Regions from separate parts of the Pseudomonas sp. GW460-LB5 genome, predicted to be linked through region 2. Evidence: riboswitches for the same ligand, from Rfam matches in the RefSeq annotation. Region 2 holds a riboswitch; the other holds the start of a gene.

Region 1 (7,768 bases), on a different contig from region 2:
CAACTGGCGCAGGCTTTCGCCCACGATACTGGCCAGGTTCAAGTGCTCGGCGGCCTTGGCCGACAACGCGTCCTGGCGGGCAGCGGCTTTCTGCGTCATGTGCAGCCCCCACAGAAAGGCGAGGGTGGCGGCACACAGCATCAAGATCAGCAGTCGCAGGAGGCTGGCGGAGGAAAGCGAACGGCGTATCACTGCTGATAGTTCCCGACCCTGGGTGATGCTCCAAAAATACGACAAGGAGGTGACAGGTTGATGACTAATGGCTAATTGCCTTTAAGGGTTTCCTGTATGTGCCAGGGGCGCCTGCAGGCGTGCGGTTTCTTCCTCGATGTAGCTCATCAGTGCGCTGATTTCGGCATCGCCCAGGCGCATGTTGGGCATGGCCAGCCGGTTGTACTGCTCGTACAGCAGCATGGCCAAGGGGTCTTTCTCTGCGAGCATCTGGTCGGGCGCCTTCAACCAGCGGGTCAGCCAGCTGGCGTCACGCTGTCGGGTCACCCCCAGCAGGTCCGGGCCAATACCGGGCTGCCCTGGCTCGGTGTTACCCAGGGGGTGGCAGGAGGAGCAGCGGGTGCGGAAGATTTGCTCACCACTGCTGGGTGGCCGTATCTCGGGGGCCTGGGCGTAGTCATTGCTCATGGCGCTGGCCTGCTTCCAGTTGTGCAGGCTGTTGCCCAGCCGGTCCGCGAGAATGTACGGGCTTTCGAAGGGCGAGGCTTTCATCCAGCGGCCGGTGGCCTGGTTGCCGATGATAAGGCTCAGGTTGTGGTCTCTGGAACGGCCGTTTTCCAGGCCTTCGATCCACAGCCCCAGGCTACGGCGCAATTGCTCGATGTCGTCGGGCTCGCCGGTGAGCAGCGTCCAGCCAGGGCCGATGCCGAATTTTTCGGCGTAGCGCTTGAGGGTAGCTGGGGTGTCGTTGTAGGGGTCGATGCTGATGGAATAGAAGTAAACGTCCTTGCCGACCCGGTCCCCCAGAATCTTCTGCACCTGGCGCAAGCGCGCGGTTTCCACCGGGCAGGAGTCGGAGCAGCCGGTGAAGATGAAGTTGATGGCGACTACCTTGTCCTTGATCAGGTCGTCGAAGAAATGCACCTTCTCGCCGTCCTGGGTAAGCAGCGGGATATTCGGGAAGTAGCCGGCGCCCCAAGGGCTTGCGGTTTCTTCGGCCAACGGTTGTTGCGGCTGCAGTGGCCATAACGGAATGCTGGCGGCGAATACCGCGAGCACCAGCAGGAAACGCCATGAGCCGGGCATGATGCGATCCTCGTTGTTGGGTAAAAGGGGCCGCACAGCGACCCCTGCATTGCACTCACTGGTATTTGACTGGCGCTGTCACCGTTTGCCCCAGCGTCGATTTCACGGTAACTGTCGCGGGTGTGGCCGGGCCAAAGCCGGTAGTGGTCACAGACACCCGCCAGCGGGCGCCCGTAGTAGCGGCCGTCAGCGTGGCGTTGCCCAGGCTTACCGGGCCGCCGGTGGTTGCCGCAGTCACACTGATGCTGTTGCCCGTGGCGACCGTGGTCGTCCCCTGCACATCCCAGGTGAAGCGGTTGCCACTGCGCACCTGCACCGTGGCACTGCTGACCTGGATCTGGTCGACCGCCGCCGCCGCAGTCACAGCGATGCTGACTGTGGCCGGGGTCAGCGACTCGGCCCCCTTGGCATCGCGCGCCGTGTAGTTGAAGCTGGCAGTGAACGGTGTGGCGAACGTGGCAGGTGGGGTGTAATTCACCAGGGTGCCGTCGGTGCTGACGGTACCCTGACCGGAGTCCGGCTGGGTGAGACCGGTCACGGTCAGCGGTACGTTGCCGTCCGGGTCGGAGTCGTTGGCGAGCACGTTCAGGGTGATAGGTTTGCCAGCGGTAGTCGCTGCACTGTCATTGGCTGCGACGGGGGGCTTGTTGGCCGGGTCATCGGTGTCGTCATGGCCTTTGGTACGGAAGGTCGGCAGGCCGACCGAAGCCATGTATTGCACGCCATCCCAGCCTGGCAGCGGGGTTGGCATCACCTGGAACTGCCCCGGGTGCTCGATGTCCCAGCGCAGCAGCATGGACGAGTCTTCATGCTGGGTGTTGTGGCAGTGCTCCATGTAGGTGCCGGCGAACTCGCGGAAGCGGATGGCCATTTCCACCTCTCCCGAAGAATCGGCTTCTGGCCCGATCCGGTACACGTCTTTGCGCGCCCATTTTTCCCATTCCGGTGGCGCCTTGCCGTCGCGGCTAAGAATCACGCCTTCCTCGAAATGCACGTGCACCGGGTGGCTCCAGCCATTGCCGCCGTTTACGATTTTCCACACCTCCAGGGTGCCGTCGCCGCTGAACCCACCGTCGGTGGACTGGTTGGCCAGTTGCGGTGCCGCACTGATGCGTCGTGGGTCCATGCTGTAACCGAAGCCGCCATCGGTCTTGATGGTCCACGGGCTGGTGTCGGTACCGTCGGAGCGGCCAAAGATGAACGCGCGGTGGCGGGCATCCTTGAGTCTGGCCTGGTCGGTCGCGGCGTTGCGGTCAATGGGCAGTGGCAGCATTTTCAGGCCTGCGGCCTTGCCTGGCTTGGCGGGCTCGTAGGCCACCGGGTCCATGCTCAGGTCCTGGCCGGTGTAGGGCTGCACCAGCAGTTGCAGAAACTTGCCGACTGCTGGGTCGCCTTTGTCCCACTGCGGGCCTTTGTTGGTCTGCTTGATCACGGCTTTGTACTTTTCCGACAGCACGTCGGCCAGCGAAATCGTACCTTCAGGGCCCTTGCCGGTGCGATGCTCTTCCAGGTTGACGAAGTACAGCTTGTCGCCTGCCTTGATGCCATTCTTGGCAAAGTTGATGATGATGTCGTAGCGCTCGGCGATGCCTTGCAGCGGCAGGATGCCATGGTTGTCCTGCAGGTTGCCGTCGCCGTTCAGGTCCATGGTCCCGTCGAAGGGCACGGCGTGTTCCATGATGTTGCCGTCGTTGGCGATCATGTGGAACGGCACCCGGGCATACGACAGGTTGGAGCCGGAGGGGCCTTTGAACTCCCCACTGGTACCGGCAATTTCCCGCACCACGGCAAACTTGAAATAGCGCGACACCGAGCCGTTGAGGATGCGGAAGCGGTAGCTGCGCGCCCGCACCTTGAGCCTGGGCTGGTACTGCCAGTTGACCAGAATCTGGTCACCGAGGAAGCCATCGGTGTTGAACGGGTTGAACCACAGCTGGCCGTTGGCATCCCAGGCCTTGTCGGCAATCACCAGGTTGACGTCGTAGTCACGGTTACCCCATGGCATGCCGGAGCCACTGGGGAAGCGCAGGTTGACGCCATCCTGCAGCGCCTCGTTACCGCGGTCCAGGGCGCTGTAGTAGTTCATCATCACGGCGTTGCCCTTGTAGACGTTCTGTGCCGTGAAATCCATCATGTGGTCGTGGAACCAGTGGGTGCTCATGGTTTCACGCCAGTCGCCGCGAATCTTGATGCTGCCGTTCTGGCAGGCTTTCAGGCCCGGCGTGCCGTCGTTGACGAACAGGGTTTCGCCCGGTGAGCAGGGGAAGGCTGCCCGCGGATCCTGGGCACGGGTGTTGATGGTGTCGTAGCCGGCCAGTTGCACTGGCCAGCGGTAGTCGTAGTACTGCCCCGGGAAGAAGTAGGCGTTGGCGAAGCCATCGCTCTCTGCCGGGGAGTGGCCATTGTGCTCGTGCGTCGAGATGGTGTGCAGGCCAAAGCCACCGTTGGCCGAGGGGTCGATGGGCAAGGCGTTGTAATGGCGCATCAGGATCGGCTGGCCGTAACGTACCATCAGCAGTTTGGGCGGGAAGGTGCCGTCGAATGTCCACAGTGATTTGTGGTTCTGCAAGGGCATATTCGGGTGAAAGCGCGTGTCAATGCCCTTGGTGGTGCCCAGCGTAGTGGGGATGTCGGAGGTCTGGTAGTACAGGCCGCCGGGTGCAAACTCGCCAGACGCATAGTTATGCAGCTGTTTGCGATCACGCAGACCGAGGTTGATACGCGCCCCGGCCTGGGCGGTCTTGAACGCCGCCTGCGGGTAGAACTCGTTCCAACGCTGGTGCGACCAGGCTTTTCCTGGTGGCCGGCCTTCAGCAGGCGAGCCGACCGGCTGGCGGTTGAGGAACATTTCGATCTGCGCCTTCCAGGGGTTGCGGTCCAGCACATTGGCGTACTGGCTCGGGTACGGATACAGGCCGGGCTGCTTGAGGAACGCTTCCAGGGCCGTACCACTTGGCCCGCTGCGCGCGACGACGTTGGGGTCCTGCGCCGGGGCCGCGCCGAGGGTGGGGACGGGAAAGGTAAGCTCCGGCGCCGGCGCCGGCGTGGTCGGGTCGAGCTTCTCTGGCCCGAATTCTTCGAACAGCAACAATTGCTGGGTGAAGGGTTGGGCTCCGAACAGTGGGCTGGGTTTGCCGTTGGTGGGGTACCTGTCCGAGGTTTGCAGTGCAGGCGGCAGCACGTTGTCTATCCGCACTGTATCGCGGTCGCCGTGCGCGCCATCGACCAGCTCCAGCGCGCCTTCGTTGGCTTCGGGCAAGGTACTGAGGTTGAGCAAGGCCGGGGTCGGGTCAGCCGGTTGCTCGGTGTAGGCCGACGGGTCGGTCGGCGGCGGCTGACTGTTGTCGTCAAGGGGCGAGGCCATGACCGTGATCAGCCCGAGGCTGACCATCAGCGCAGTGACTGAAGAAAGCTGGAATGCGTACCTAACAGGGTGGATCACGGCATGTGTTCTCATTGCCTTGTGCCTCGCTCGCGGCTGCATGGCTCTAAGCCATCAATGGCGTTTTGCCCGATAAAAGGCCCTGAGCAACGGCTGTGCCAACAACTGTTTCAGTAATGCTTTGTTAAACAAATCCTTGTGGTACCTGAGGTGCGCTAAATGACGGGGCGTCAAGAATGGGTATAAGTCCCCACTGGCGGGGACCCAATGCCCGCTGGATGGGTGGATTGGGGCGTGACACACCCGGCGCGCTGCGGTATATGTGTGGGCTACCAAGGGGAGCCCGGCAAAGGGCTGAGAAACCGCTGAACGCTGCAGCGCGGTGACCCTTCGAACCTGATCCGGATCATGCCGGCGAAGGGATGGGGCTTGTAACCTGCCTTTTTGCCGGCCTCACTGCGAGGCCCGTCCATGTCAACTGCCAAGGTCTCGCTGTCACCTTCATCAAGGACAGCATCATGACCGAACGTTTCAGCCAGTCCCTGCGCCGCCAGAGCGAGCCAACCTGGTCGGCGGCCGTTGGCCACCGTTTCGTGACCCAATTGTGCGACGGCAGCCTGCCGGACCCGATCATGGTCGACTATCTGGTGCAGGACCATCGCTTTCTCGACAGCTTCCTGACCCTGCTGGGCGCAGCCATCGCCACCGCCGATACATTCGAGGCGCGCCTGCGCTTCGGCCGCTTTGCCGGGATGATTTCCAGCGATGAAAACACCTACTTCCTGCGGGCCTTCGAGGCGCTGGATGTAAGCCCGGCGCAACGTAGTGAGCCGGCCGATACGGCGCCCACCGCAGGGTTCAAGGCCATCATGCGCGAAGCGGCAGCCACCCGCTCCTATGCAGCAGCGCTGGCGGTACTCAACGTTGCCGAAGGCCTGTACCTGGACTGGGCGCTGAAAGCGCCGAAACCCATGCCGCACAACTTCGTCCATGCCGAATGGATCACCCTGCACGATAACCCGGCATTCCAGGCCTTCGTTGCCTTCCTGCAGGCCGAACTGGACCGTGTCGGCCCGCAGCACGCCGCACTGGCCAGTGACTTCTACCAGCGCACGGTTGCGTTGGAACTGGCCTTCTTCGATGCCATCTACCCGCAGAGCAAATGAGCATGGATATCTTCGATCGCCTCAAGGCCGCAGCCACGCAACAGTGGCGCCGTTACGTAGACCATGATTTCGTGCGGCAGATGGGAGAGGGCACGCTGAGCGAGGCCGCGTTCCGGACGTACCTGGTGCAGGATTACCTGTTCCTGATCCAGTTCGCCCGCGCCTGGGCACTGGCGGCCTACAAGAGCCGCCGGCCGGACGACATCCGCGCCGCGCAGGCCGGGTTGGCGGCAATTCTGGATGAAACCGAACTGCACGTGCGCCTGTGCGCCCGCTGGGGGCTGACCCAAGCCGACATTGAGGCCGCGCCAGAACACCAGGCCACGGTGGCATACACCCGCTACGTGCTGGACTGTGGCGCTGCCGGCGACCTGCTGGAGCTGCACGTGGCACTGGCACCTTGCGTGATTGGCTATGCCGAAATAGGCCGGACCCTGGCCGAGCAGATTGGTGATTTGAGCAACCACCCGTACCGCGAGTGGATTGGCGAGTATGCCGGGGAAGGCTACCAGGGGGTGGCGGCGGCAGCGCGCAAACACCTGGATGAGCTGGCGGCGCGGAGCATGACCGAGCAGCGGTTTGCCGATTTGGTGGGAATTTTTGGCCAGGCGTCCAGCCTGGAGGCGGACTTCTGGCAGATGGGGCTGGACGGGGTGGCGTAGTCCCCGGGGCCGCTTTGCGCCCCATCGCCGGCAAGCCGGGCTCCCACAGAGACCGCGCAATGCTCGAAGGGTTGTACCGTACCTGTGGGAGCCTGGCTTGCCGGCGATGGGCTGCGCAGCAGCCCAAAAGTGCTTGGTCGACTGGGTGAATCCTACCCAGCCCAAGCCGGCTTTGGTGCATGAATGCCTCAAAATAAGTCGTCCGGCACACTTTCACAGCGCATAAAAGCGACTTTAATGTTCACAGTGCACATTGATGTCTGGGCTGCTTGCCCGATTTGATCACGGGTATCGGGGCTCGAAAAAGCGGCCCGCATATTGCTCTTCCAGCTCCCAACTACTACCCGGAGCCCCGTGCAATGAGCTCACCCAGCGAATTCCCCCTCAGCGAAGCCCCGCAGTCTGCCCGCAAAGGCCTGCTGCCGATTGCCATGGTCCTGTTCAGCTTTACCTTTTTCACCGGCACGATGTTCGCCGGCGGCAAGCTGGGCATGGCCTTCAATTTTGTCGACATGTTGTGGGTAGCCGCCCTCGGCAACAGCCTGCTGGCCTTGTATGCCGCTGCGTTGGCATTCATCGCCTCGCGCAGCGGGCTGAACACCGTGTTGATGGGGCGTTTCTGTTTTGGCGAAGCTGGCAGTCGGCTTTCGGACTTTCTGCTGGGTTTCGCTGAACTTGGCTGGTACGCCTGGGGCACAGCCACCGTGGCGATCGTGCTGGTCAAACTGTTGGGGCTGGCGGAAGGTTTCAGCGTACCGTTGATGGTGCTGTTTGGCCTGGGCTTCAGCATTACTGCCATCATCGGCTTCAAGGGGCTGGACGTGCTGTCGCGAGTATCGGTGCCATTGATGTTCGTGCTGCTGCTGGTGTCGATGTACATTGCCACCCGCGATGTTGGCGGCTTTGCCGGCCTGGCCTCAGTGGTACCGCACGAAACCATGACCTTTTCGGCAGCGGTGACCATGGTCTTCGGCACCTTCGCCAGTGGTGCCACCCAGGCCACCAACTGGACACGGCTGTCGCGCAGCGGCCGGGTGGCGGTGACCGCCAGCGTGGTGGCATTTCTCCTTGGCAACGGCCTGATGGTGGTGGCCGGTGCCTGGTGCGCGATGGTTTACCAACAGGCCGATATCGTCGAGGTAATGATGCTGCAGGGTTTGTCGTTTGCAGCGGTGGTGATGCTATGCCTGAACCTGTGGACCATCCAGGGGCCGACCATCTACAACGTGTCCGCGGCCGCCTGCCATTTGTTGCGCAGCGAGCGCCGGCGCACGGCAACGCTGGTGGCGGCGGGGGTGGGC
Region 2 (7,768 bases):
GGGTGGCCCTTGGCAAGGTCGGCGGCGTGCGCGGCGATCTTGTAGGTGATGATGCCGGTCTTGACGTCATCCTTGTTCGGCAGGCCCAGGTGTTCCTTGGGCGTGACGTAGCAGAGCATGGCGCAACCGAACCAGCCGATCATCGCCGCACCGATGCCCGAGGTGATGTGGTCGTAGCCCGGGGCAATGTCGGTGGTCAGTGGGCCGAGGGTGTAGAACGGCGCCTCGTCGCAGCACTCCAGCTGCTTGTCCATGTTCTCCTTGATCAGCTGCATCGGTACGTGGCCAGGGCCTTCGATCATGCACTGCACGTCGTGCTTCCAGGCGATTTTGGTCAGCTCGCCGAGGGTTTCCAGTTCACCGAACTGCGCGGCGTCGTTGGCATCGGCGATCGAGCCAGGGCGCAGGCCATCACCCAGCGAGAAGCTGACGTCGTAGGCCTTCATGATTTCGCAGATTTCGTCGAAGTGCGTGTAGAGGAAGTTTTCCTTGTGGTGCGCCAGGCACCACTTGGCCATGATCGAGCCACCGCGGCTGACGATACCGGTGACGCGCTTGGCGGTCAGCGGCACATAGCGCAGCAGCACCCCCGCGTGGATGGTGAAGTAGTCCACGCCCTGCTCGGCCTGCTCGATCAGGGTGTCGCGGAACAGTTCCCAAGTCAGGTCCTCGGCCACGCCATTGACCTTTTCCAGGGCCTGGTAGATCGGCACGGTACCGATTGGCACCGGCGAGTTGCGAATGATCCACTCACGGGTTTCGTGAATGTGCTTGCCGGTGGACAGGTCCATGACCGTGTCCGAACCCCAGCGAATGCCCCAGGTCAGCTTGGCCACTTCTTCCTCGATCGAGGACCCGAGGGCACTGTTGCCGATGTTGCCGTTGATCTTCACCAGGAAGTTGCGGCCGATGATCATCGGCTCCACCTCCGGGTGGTTGATGTTGGCCGGGATGATCGCGCGCCCGCGGGCGATTTCCTGGCGGACGAATTCGGGGGTGATTTCTTTCGGGATGTTGGCACCGAAGCTGTGGCCGGCGTGCTGCTCGTTCAGCAGGCCAGCGGCGCGGGCTTCTTGCAGCTTCATGTTTTCGCGGATGGCTACATATTCCATCTCGGCGGTGATGATGCCCTGGCGGGCATAGTGCATCTGCGAGACGTTGGCGCCGGCCTTGGCACGGCGCGGGTTGCGCACGTGGGCGAAACGCAACTTGGCCAGTTCGGCGTCGTTCAGGCGCTGCTGGCCAAAGTCGGAGCTGAGCCCGCCCAGGCGCTCGGTGTCGCCGCGGGCCTCGATCCACGCCGAACGCACGTCGGCCAGGCCCTTGCGCACGTCGATGATGACGTTGGGGTCGGTGTACGGGCCCGACGTGTCGTAGACCAGTACCGGCGCGTTGGTCTCGCCACCGAAATCGGTCGGGGTATCGTCCAGGCTGATTTCACGCATGGGCACGCGAATGTCCGGTCGCGAGCCTTCGACATAGATTTTGCGCGAGCGCGGGAACGGTTGCACGGACTGCTGATCGACTTGTGCCGATTCGCTGAGGTTGATCGCTTTTTCTTGTTTGGTCATCACAGGCTCTCCAGACGGCTTCCTAGCAGTGGAATGTCGGGGAGAACCTGAAAAGCGCGGACGCACCCATGGAGGCGTGCAGTGCCGGATAGGGGGTGCCTGAAGCTGCATGCAGCTGCGACATTCCCGGACCTGGCACAAGAGGCTCCCCGGGAAGGCGAGCAATCTTGTTCCCTACGCAGGCGCTAACCTGATCAGGTTCAACGGGATCCGCACCTCTGCGATCTCAGCCTTTGCTTCAAGGCACCCCGACAAGAACATGCGCAGTCTAGACTGGAGTGGTCGGCAAAGCCAAGCGGGTAAATGCGCGGATGATGAAAGGCACACCGAGCGATTGTTGCCGGGTGCGCATGGCACTACACTGGCCCATCGCTCGATACTCAACAGTTCAGTAATTAAATTTCGTACAAGGATTGCCTCTATGCTGCGCAAACTCTCACTGGCGATAGCCGTGTCTTGTGCGTCCAACGGAATGGTCTGGGCAGCGGATATGCTCCCGACAGTTAAAACCGACCTGGTCAGCGTTTATCAGGAAGCGGTAGACAACAACGCCGACCTGGCAGCAGCACGCGCCGATTATGGCGCCCGCCGCGAAGTGGTACCGCAGGCCCGCGCCGGGTTGCTGCCGAACCTGTCGGCCGATGCCGAAATGATGAACACCCGCACCAAGCTGGACGAGCCCTCCATCACCTCCAACCGCAGCGGCAATTCATGGAGCGCAACCCTGGCCCAGCCAATCTTCCGCGCTGATCGCTGGTTCCAGCTGCAGGCCGCCGAAGCGGTCAACGAACAGGCAGCGCTGGAGCTGTCGGCCACTGAACAGAACCTGATCCTGCAAACCGCGCAAAACTACTTCGCCGTGCTGCGCGCGCAGGACAACCTGGCCGCGACCAAAGCTGAGGAAGCCGCATTCAAGCGCCAGCTGGACCAGTCCAACGAACGCTTCGATGTGGGCCTGTCGGACAAGACCGACGTGCTGCAATCCCAGGCCAGCTACGACACGGCGCGGGCCAACCGGATCATCGCCGAGCGCCAGGTGCAGGATGCCTTTGAAGCGCTGGTTACCCTGACCAACCGTGAATACACCTCGATTCAAGGCGTGGTGCATACCCTGCCCGTGCAGGTACCCACGCCAAACGACGCCAAGGCTTGGGTCGAAACCGCCGGCCGCCAGAACCTCAACCTGCTGGCCACCAACTATGCGGTTTCTGCTGCTGAAGAGACCCTGCGCCAGCGCAAGGCCGGCCATGCGCCGACCCTGGATGCCGTGGCCAAGTACCAGAAAGGTGACAACGACAGCCTCGGCTTTACCAACCCTTCGCAACTGGGCGTGCGCTACAGCGGCGATGTCGAACAGACCAGCGTTGGCCTGCAACTGAACATCCCGATCTACAGCGGAGGCCTGACCAGCTCGCAGGTACGCGAGGCATACCAACGCCTGAGCCAGAGCGAACAGCAGCGTGAAAGCCTGCGCCGCCAGGTGGTGGAAAACACCCGCAACCTGCACCGCGCGGTGAACACCGATGTAGAACAGGTACAGGCGCGCAAGCAGTCGATCATCTCTAACCAGAGCGCGCTGGAAGCCACTGAAATCGGCTACCAGGTAGGTACCCGCAACATCGTCGATGTGCTCGATGCCCAACGCCAGTTGTACACCTCGGTGAGGGATTACAACAACAGCCGCTATGACTACATCCTCGACAACCTGAGCCTGAAGCAGGCGGCCGGCACCCTGAGCCCGCAAGACCTGCAAGACCTCAAGCGCTACCTGAAACCGGACTACAACCCGGACAAGGACTTCCTGCCGCCAGACCTGGCTGCGGCAGCGGCCAAGAACTTTGAGCGTCGCCCTTGAAATAGGGGCGTATTTCTCACAGACCGGGTTGCTTTCGATGGCCTCATCGCCGGCAAGCCAGCCCCCACAGGTTCCTCACTGGCCTCAAACCCTGTGCAGTACCTGTGGGGGCTGGCTTGCCGGCGATGAGGCCAGGACAACCAAAGCAAACGTCAGCGGACAAGCGCATCCAGGCCATCGAGCAAGCGCTGCAACGCGCCCTGATTGGCCCGCATCACCGCCCTGCCCGCCTCGCCCATGCGCTGCGCATCCTGCGGCAACTCGACCAGCCGCCGCACCGCACCGGCCAGCCCGTCGGCATCGTCCACCTGCTGCAACGCCCCCGCTTCACGCAACATCGCGCTGATTTCGAGGAAGTTGAACACATGTGGCCCCATGAGCACCGGCAAGGCCAGCGCCGCAGGCTCCAGCGGGTTGTGCCCTCCCGTCGGCACCAGGCTACCGCCGACAAAGGCGATATCGGCCAACGCATAGAGGAACAGCAACTCCCCCATGGTATCGCCCAGCAACACGCGGGTCTGGGCATCGACCGGCGCTGCAGAAGAACGGCGCACGGTGGCGAATTGCTCGCTGCACAGCGCATGCACCGCAGCAAACCGCTCAGGGTGACGCGGCACGAGGATCAGCAAGGCATCGCCATGCACCTGCAACAACTGCCGATGAGCCTGCAGAATCAGCGCATCTTCACCGTCATGGGTACTGGCGGCAATCCACACCGGGCGCTGCTCGGCCCCCCACTGCTCACGCAATGCCTTGGCACGCGGTAGCAGTTGCTCATCGATCTTCAGGTCGAACTTGATCGAGCCGGTGACTTTTACGCATTCAGGGCGTGCGCCCAGATCACGGAAGCGCTGAGCCTCGGTTTCAGTCTGCACGGCAATCAGACTCATCTCGGCCAGCATCGGCCGGGTCAGCCTGGCAAAGCGCCCGTAGCCGCGTGCCGAGCGCTCGGACAATCGTGCATTGGCCAGCGCCACCGGAATCCCGCGTTTGGCACACTGGTGAATGTGGTTGGGCCACAGTTCGGTTTCCATGATGATGCCCAGCTTCGGCTGGACATGGTCGAGAAAACGCCCCGCAGCCCACGGCAGGTCGTAGGGCAGGTAGCAATGCTGCACGCGCGGTTCGTCGGCGAACATGGCGCGAATACGCTCGGAACCGGTCGGCGTCATGCAGGTCAGCGTGATCGGTAGTTCGGGATAAGCCTTGAGCAAGGCGCGAACCATGGGCGCTGCAGCAATGCTCTCGCCTACCGACACCGCGTGCACCCAGATCCCGCCCTGGTGCATAAGGGGCAGGTTGAGCGCAAAACGCTCGCCGATACGCTGCCCATAGGCTGGCGCCTTGCGCGCGCGCAGGTACAGGCGCAGCGCAACCAGCGGCAGGCCCAGGTGAAACAGCAAGGTATAGAGTGTTCTGTTCATGGCGGCGAAGTTTACCCGATCGCGCGCAGGTGCACTGCAAAGCGCTCTGCCAGCCACTGCGCGGCCGGGCCCAAGGGTTCATCGCGGCGCCAGGCCAGCTCGGCCACCAAGGCCGGAGGCCGCCAATCGCTGTCCAGTTCAACCATATGCGCTTGGTAGGTCGGATACTGCACCACATGCCGTGGTAACCATGCCCAGCCCAGGCCGCGCATCAGGAGTTCGGCCATGGCGTAGAAGCTGTCGGCGCGCCATACCTGAGGGCTGATCGCCTCGCCGCCGGGATAACCGCTTTGCTGTGGGGTGATCAGTAACTGCCGGTGGCGTGCGAGTTGTTGCCGGGTGACCCGGCCTTCGCCCGCCAGCGGGTGGCCGACCGCGCACACCGTAACCATCTCCACACTGCCCAGCGCCCGCCGCTCCAGCGATGCCGGGATGCTCTCGTGGAGGAAGAACAGGCCCAGATCGGCGCGCCGCTCCACCAGCTTACGCGCTACATCGCCCTGGGCACCGCTGGCCAGTTGCACCTCCAGAAACGGGTAGCGGCTGGCCAGTTCGTCGAGGCTGTCGATCACCGGCTGATACGGCATGGCTTCGTCCTGGGCAACCCGCAGCAGGGCTTCCTGGCCACGCATCAGCGCGAGCGCCCGGCCATCCAGGCGTTCGCACTGACGCAACAGTTCACGGGCATCTTCCAGCAAGGCCGTACCGTTTTCGGTCAGCCTGGGCTGGCGGCCGCTGCTGCGCTCGAACAAGGTGACGCCAAGGTCGGTTTCCAGCAGCGCGATGGCGTTGCTTACGGCCGATTGCGCCTTGCGCTGCTCGCGCGCAACGGCGGAGAACGAACGCAGCTCGGCAACCCGTGCAAACAGGCGCAGTTGTTCCAGATCCCAGCGCTCTGCCATTAACCTATCTCCATTTCTGATAGGTAATGACTTTACCGCATCCAGGGCGCGTCTAGAATGCTCGACCAGTCACCGGAGAAACGCATCATGAACGCCTATACCTATCTCGCTATCGCCATCTGCGCCGAAGTCGTTGCCACTGCCTCCATGAAAGCGGTCAAAGGCCTGAGCACGCCGTTGCCTTTGCTTTTGATGGTGGTGGGTTACGGCATCGCGTTCTGGATGCTGACGCTGGTGGTACGCAGCATTCCGGTGGGCATCGCCTATGCGATCTGGTCGGGGCTGGGGATTGTGCTGATCAGCGTGGCGGCGCTGGTGATATACGGGCAGAAGCTGGATCTACCGGCAATGGTGGGAATGGCGATGATTGTTGCAGGCGTGGTGATAATTCAGCTCTACTCGAAATCAGCTGGACATTGAACGCTCTAAAAAATTGCCGGCACGCTAGTAAATGGCCGCGCCGGCAACATAAAAAACACTCGGAAATTGGAATCACCCCTCGTCGGATATCTCACCAACCCCCTGAGGCCGAATTTCCAATTTCGAAATGAAAAAATCATTCCCAGAAGTTTCGGTAATCGAGTTCTCTATCGCGAGTATGGTTACGTCATCACGGACAGTAAATTCTCCAAAATAATGATCGTAATCATCTTTTAAGTGAAAACCTGTCTTGAGAGTGGTGCCGTTATAATGAAATGACAATCTAGGTTGATTATAAGCACCCTGGCGCCTGGCGGTCATAGCGAATTTCAGTTTATAGCCAGGTGGAAAACCCGAAATCACTTTATACATTATGATTCCTGGGCGCAGAGGCCCCTCGCTGCCGCTACTGCCAAACCGCAGGACAGAACCTTGTTCTGGTTTTTCAGGATCCTCCTGAATTTTCACGAGCGCAGACTGGTTATAAAGCCGCCACCCATTCAAACCATATTTAAGAATATCTTTTTCTTTGTAATCAACGCCTGCCTGAAGCGAGAAATCAGTCAGATGAATAAGACTATTCATATTTTTACCCTCAGTATTTTCAACGCCATTCAAAGCGATAGACAACCGAGAATCCAGCGTAACCCCCCCTCGCGAACTCGAAACTAGCAAATATGACAGTTGCCATGCCGACTTGAAGGAAGTACTGGGCAAACCCACATGTAGTTCGAATCATCCCCCTGCTGCAGCGCGCTACTATCAGAAGGCTGGGCACACAGAGGCACGGCCTTAGCTTGTATACTGCCCAGCTGTCCAACCTTGGAGGTAATCCATGCCAACCGCCATTTCCACTGACGTGCTGATCGTCGGCGCCGGGGTCGCTGGCTTGTGGCTCAATGCCCGGCTGCGCCGCCTGGGCTACTCGACCGTGCTGGTGGAACGCGCCAGCCTCGGCGGCGAGCAGACCATCAAGTCTCAAGGCATTATTCACGGCGGCACCAAGTACGCCCTGCACGGCGCCCTGACCGGCGCTTCGGAAGCCATCGCCGACATGCCACGGCGCTGGCGCGAGGCCCTGGCTGGCGACGGCGAACTCGACCTGGGGCGTACCCGTCTGCTATCCGATGCCCACTACCTGTGGTCGCCGGGGACCTTGGCCGGGAACCTCACCAGCTTCTTCGCCAGCAAGGCCGTGCGCGGCCGGGTCGACCAGGTTAAAGGTGAGCATCTGCCGCCCGCATTGCAGGACCGCGCGTTCAAAGGCAAGGTCTATCGCCTGGCGGAACTGGTAATCGATGTCCCGAGCCTGCTGGCCAACCTGGCCGAGCTGGCCGGCGACTCCCTGCTGGCAGGTGAACACATCGAACCGTTGCGTGAAGGTGATGCGCTGGTCGGCCTGCGCGTGGACGACCGGGAAATCCGTGCCCAACGCATCGTATCAAGCGCCGGTGCCGGCACCGAAGGTTTGCTGCAGGCGCTGGGCCTGCACCAACCAGCCATGCAAACCCGCCCGCTGCACATGGTCATGGCCAAGGGACCGAACCTCAAACCCTTGTACGCCCACTGCCTCGGTGGCGGGCCCAAGCCGCGCGT

The links. Region 2 has a riboswitch for thiamine pyrophosphate ahead of thiC (phosphomethylpyrimidine synthase ThiC). Riboswitches for the same ligand answer to the same signal wherever they lie in the genome.
Region 1: linked by a shared signal. The riboswitch ahead of AC07XM_RS16235 (TenA family protein) and the one ahead of thiC (phosphomethylpyrimidine synthase ThiC) in region 2 are both predicted to bind thiamine pyrophosphate.

Annotation. Positions count from the first base shown of each region.
Region 1 is NZ_JBWKXT010000025.1:10,070-17,837, forward strand. It holds gene AC07XM_RS16220 (putative bifunctional diguanylate cyclase/phosphodiesterase) at 1-192, opposite strand, end outside; gene AC07XM_RS16225 (SCO family protein) at 274-1,257, opposite strand; gene AC07XM_RS16230 (Ig-like domain-containing protein) at 1,313-4,714, opposite strand; TPP riboswitch at 4,965-5,079, shown strand; gene AC07XM_RS16235 (TenA family protein) at 5,158-5,805, shown strand; gene tenA (thiaminase II) at 5,802-6,467, shown strand; gene codB (cytosine permease) at 6,827-7,768, shown strand, end outside.
Region 2 is NZ_JBWKXT010000064.1:406-8,173, forward strand. It holds gene thiC (phosphomethylpyrimidine synthase ThiC) at 1-1,571, opposite strand, end outside; TPP riboswitch at 1,726-1,832, opposite strand; gene AC07XM_RS26655 (TolC family outer membrane protein) at 1,993-3,426, shown strand; gene waaA (lipid IV(A) 3-deoxy-D-manno-octulosonic acid transferase) at 3,579-4,850, opposite strand; gene AC07XM_RS26665 (LysR family transcriptional regulator) at 4,862-5,752, opposite strand; gene AC07XM_RS26670 (DMT family transporter) at 5,840-6,172, shown strand; gene AC07XM_RS26675 (hypothetical protein) at 6,245-6,802, opposite strand; gene AC07XM_RS26680 (NAD(P)/FAD-dependent oxidoreductase) at 7,008-7,768, shown strand, end outside.